2 regions of the Mesorhizobium sp. B2-6-2 genome follow, and region 2 is predicted to be linked to the other one. Evidence: predicted binding sites of a transcription regulator. Region 2 holds the regulator's gene; the other holds the start of a gene.
The links. The regulator LexA, encoded in region 2, represses DNA repair genes until DNA is damaged. The targets are predictions, from matches to a motif close to TGTTCNNNNTGTGTTCNG.
Positions count from the first base shown of each region.

Region 1: the regulator LexA is predicted to act here: its motif matches at 780-797, upstream of FJ419_RS23375 (ATP-dependent helicase).

Region 1 is NZ_VFUG01000014.1:108,621-111,018, forward strand. It holds gene FJ419_RS30900 (hypothetical protein) at 212-388, opposite strand; gene FJ419_RS30905 (hypothetical protein) at 523-690, shown strand; gene FJ419_RS23375 (ATP-dependent helicase) at 812-2,398, shown strand, end outside.
Region 2 is NZ_VFUG01000008.1:99,196-101,593, reverse strand. It holds gene FJ419_RS17780 (ComEC/Rec2 family competence protein) at 1-447, shown strand, start outside; gene lexA (transcriptional repressor LexA) at 484-1,218, opposite strand; gene kynU (kynureninase) at 1,653-2,398, shown strand, end outside.

The sequences.
Region 1 (2,398 bases), on a different contig from region 2:
CCCCGGCAGAATTTCAGGATTTTCCGGTGATTTCTTCGGCGCTGCGTAGCCGGCTACCGTGATCGCACCATGACGCGAAGCGGAGACTCAGCTATCTTGTGTTGTGCGGCGGGCCTGATTTTCCCGCTTGGCCGGCGCTACCCAGCTTCCTCCCAAGCAGCGCCGGCCTTCTTCGTTTCGAATGATGGTCTCGGCAAGCCGGGCCTTGGCGCTATTGCTTAGGCGGGGTGCCTGGCTGATCACCGCCGGTGGTCGATTTCGGCACCGGGTTCTTATCGACCTGAGGGTTCTGGTTGACTTCATCGCCCGGCGCCTTGGTGGGCGGCACACTGTTGTCGCAGGCGGCGAGCCCTGCCGCAAGAGCCAGCAGCACAGGAAGCTTCTTCACGACGACCTCCTCTCGTTCGCTCCTTTGAGGGGCAAACGGGGCGGTGGCGGTTTGGTTGCGTTGAGCGGCGGGAACCAACCGATCCGAGTCCGGTTGGAATCCCGAGCCAATCGAACGCAACGAGGAAACTGATTATGGTCCGCCTTTTGCTTGTCGGCCTTTTTGCCTACACCGCCTATCGCGTTGCCGTGAGGATCATCGACGAGGTGCCTGGCGACGTCGCGCCGCTGGATATGCCGGGCGACGAAAGGCGCAATTTGCGGCGCCAGTCGGCGGCGATGGGGGTCGAGCCGAAGCGGTAGTTATAGCTATCTCCCCCACAAGGGGGGGAGATTGGCTGTCTCGCCGGCCTTCGCCAATCGCAAGCGTCAAGGGGGAGATTGGCTGTATTGCGAACAAAGCGGAAACGATGCTTGATGGGCGATGAACATCGCCGCTCGTGATTCGTCCTTCGAGGCGCCCGCTTATCTTGGCCGGCTGAACGACGAGCAGCGGCTGGCGGTGATGCATGGCGACGGCAAGGTGGCGGCGCCGCTGCTGGTGATCGCCGGCGCCGGCTCCGGCAAGACCAACACGCTGGCGCATCGCGTCGCCCATCTCATCGTCAAGGGCGCCGATCCGCGCCGCATCCTGTTGATGACCTTCTCGCGCCGCGCGGCGGCCGAGATGGCCAAGCGCGTCGAGCGCATTGCGGGCGAGGTGCTGGGCCGCGACGCGGCAATCATCGCCGACGCGCTCGCCTGGGCCGGCACGTTTCATGGCATCGGCGCGCGACTGCTGCGCGACTATGCCGAACAGATCGGCCTCGACCCGGCCTTCACCATCCATGACCGCGAGGATTCGGCCGACCTGATGAACCTTGCCCGGCACGAGCTGGGCTTCTCCAAGACCGAAAGCCGCTTTCCCACCAAAGGCACCTGCCTGCAGATCTATTCGCGGGCGGTGAATGCGCAGGCGCCGCTGGGAGAAGTGCTTGGTTCGGCCTTCCCCTGGTGCTCAGGATGGGCCGAACAGCTGAAGGAGCTGTTCGCGGCCTACGTCGAGGCAAAGCAGGCGCAGAACGTTCTCGATTACGACGACCTGCTGCTCTACTGGGCGCAGATGGCGGCCGAGCCGGAGATCGCGGCGCATCTCGGCGGACGCTTCGACCATGTGCTGGTCGACGAATACCAGGACACAAACCGGCTGCAGGCCTCGATCCTTCTGGCGCTGAAGCCGGATGGCGCCGGGCTGACCGTGGTGGGCGACGACGCGCAGTCGATCTATTCCTTCCGCGCGGCGGAAGTGCGCAACATCCTCGATTTCCCAAAGCAGTTCGCGCAAGCAGCCGCGGTCATCATGCTGGAGCGCAACTACCGCTCGACCGAGACGATCCTGGCCGCCGCCAACACGGTGATCGGCGAGGCCAGCGAGCGCTTCACCAAGAACCTGTGGACCGAGCGCCGGTCGTCGCACAAGCCGCAACTGGTCAGCGTGCGCGACGAGGCCGAGCAGGCCAACTATGTGTGCCAGACGATCCTGGCCGAGCGCGAGGCCGGCACGGCGCTGAAGGCACAGGCGGTGCTGTTCCGCACTTCGAGCCATAGCGGACCGCTGGAGGTGGAGCTGACGCGCCGCAACATCCCCTTCGTCAAGTTCGGCGGGCTGAAATTCCTCGATGCCGCGCATGTCAAGGACATGCTGGCGATGCTGCGCTTTGCCGAGAACCCGCGCGACCGCGTCGCCGGTTTTCGCGTGCTGCAGCTTATGCCGGGCATCGGCCCGTCCGCCGCCTCGCAGATCGTCGACGCCATGGCGACGTCGCTGGACGAGACGCTGGGCCTCGCACGGTTCCGGCCGCCGCAGCGCGCGGCGCAGGACTGGCCGGTCTTCCTCGACATCTATGGCGGCTTACGCGCTGGCGCGAAATGGCCGGCCGACCTCGAGCGGATCAGGCTGTGGTACGAGCCGCATCTGGAGCGCATCCATGAGGATGCGATCACGCGCCGGGCCGATCTCCTCCAGCTTGAG
Region 2 (2,398 bases):
GAGGATGTCGTACCGCCGGAAAGGTTCGCCAAAGATACGCTGGACATTGCCGATCCCGTCGACCTGCCGCCCGGCTCGCCCTTCTACTGCAGCGGCGATCTCTGCATCGGCCGGCATCCTTCCGGCGCGATCGTCGCGCTCGCCGAGACCCGCGACGCCGCCCGGCCAGCCTGCGGTTTCGCCGACCTCATCGTCATCAACGACGCCACGGCCTATAACCCATGCCCCGATCCGCGTGTGCTCGTCGTTACCAAGCGGCAGCTGGCGCGCGACGGCAGCGCCGCCGTTTTCTTCGATCCGCAATCGGCAACCGCGCGGCCCACCGTCCGCTACGCAGTCGTAGAACCATACCGGCCCTGGCACGAGCAGCGGAAATACACGCGCGAGGCGAGGGGACTGGCGCCCTATAAGCAGCCGGAAAAACCAGCAGCCGCACCGGCCCAATAGATTGTCGTCCGGGCGAAGAAGGCCGGCCAGTTCTGCTCAGTAGCGGCGGATAAGTCCCACGAGCTTGCCCTGAACCTTGACCCGGTCCGGTCCAAAGATCCGGGTCTCATAGGCCGGATTGGCGGCCTCGAGCGCGATCGAAGCACCCTTGCGGCGGAAACGCTTAAGCGTCGCCTCCTCATCGTCGACCAGCGCCACCACGATCTCACCCGGGCTTGCCGTGTTGGCATTGCGGATGATGACGGTATCGCCGTCGAAGATCCCGGCCTCGATCATCGAGTCGCCCTTGACCTCCAACGCATAATGCTCGCCGCCCATGATCATGTCCGGCGGCACCGAGATCGAATGCGTCTGGTGCTGGATAGCGTCAATCGGTACGCCGGCGGCGATGCGGCCCATCACCGGAATGGATACGGCCGCCGCGGCCTCGTCGTCATTGCTTGGCGTCGGGGTGCGCGATGGCGCCGCCGGCTTGACCTGGCGGTTGAGATTGCCTTGGCCGCCCTGGATGACGCTCGGCGAAAACTTCTTCGCGGCATTCAGGCCAGGCGCGATCGAGTCGGGCAGGCGCAGCACTTCCAGCGCGCGCGCCCGGTTCGGCAGCCGGCGAATGAAGCCGCGTTCTTCCAGCGCCGTGATCAGCCGGTGGATGCCGGATTTGGAGGCAAGGTCGAGCGCCTCCTTCATCTCATCGAATGATGGAGGAATCCCGCTCTCCTTCAGGCGTTCATGGATGAACATCAGGAGTTCATGTTGTTTGCGCGTCAGCATCGGCGGCCCCCACGGGTTCTGAACCCAGAATCAGAAAAACAAACCCAGAACAAACACTATCTGTTCCAGTTGTGTTCCGCAACCGTTTAAAGTTTAGTGAATTTGTTAAGGCCGCCGAAACAATGTCGCATCCGGTGACGCCTTGGCCGCCCCGGTTGGGGTAGCGGCGTTGATTCCGCTCATATTTTGGAGCCTCCTTAAGCTGAAACAAGAGCCGACACCATCACGAAGCCGCGGATAGGATCCCGCCGGTTCCTGCGCAAGCGTGCCGCACCGTGAACGAAACGAACCCAAAATGCCAACCTTGGCAATGATTCCGATCCATGGTCTTCGCCGTCTATGGACCAGCTAACATAGGACCAAAGGTTCTTGCCCTGTCGCCGACGGTGGTGAGACAACCCCCTTGACCAGGTCGAAATGGAGGCGGCAGCACAATGAGGGGAATTCCTGATCTCGCCGAAGTCGAGGCGATGGATGCCGCGGATCCGCTGCGCGCCATGCGCGATCGCTTCGTCTTGCCGGAAGGCGTCATATACCTCGACGGCAATTCGCTGGGCGCAGCTTCGATCGACGTCTTCAACGAGATCGAGACTGCCGCGAGGCAGGAATGGGCGCGCGATCTCATCCGCGCCTGGAACACCGCCGGCTGGTTCGATATGCCCATCGAGCTGGGCGACCAGCTCGGGCGCCTGATCGGCGCGAAACCCGGCCAGACGGTCGTCTGCGACACGACTTCGATCAACATCTACAAGGTCCTGCATGCGGCACTTGCGATGCGGCCCGAGCGTTCGGTGATCGTTGCCGAGGCCGACAGCTTTCCGACCGACCTCTATATGGCGGAAGGGGTCGCATCGACGCTGCCCGGCACGGTGCTGCGGCTCGAAGGCGCCGATGCCCCGACGATAGAAGAGCTGATCGACGATCGCGTCGCCGTCATCCTGGTCAACCACGTCAACTACAAATCCGGCCGGCTGCGCGACATGGCGGCGCTCACCCGCAAGGCCCATGAAGCCGGGGCGTTGATCGTGTGGGACCTCTGCCACACGGCGGGTGCGCTGCCGGTGGATCTCGACGGCTCGAATGCAGATTTCGCCGTCGGCTGCACCTACAAGTATCTCAATGGTGGGCCGGGCTCGCCAGCCTTCATCTATGCCGCGAACCGCCACCACCGCGACATTCG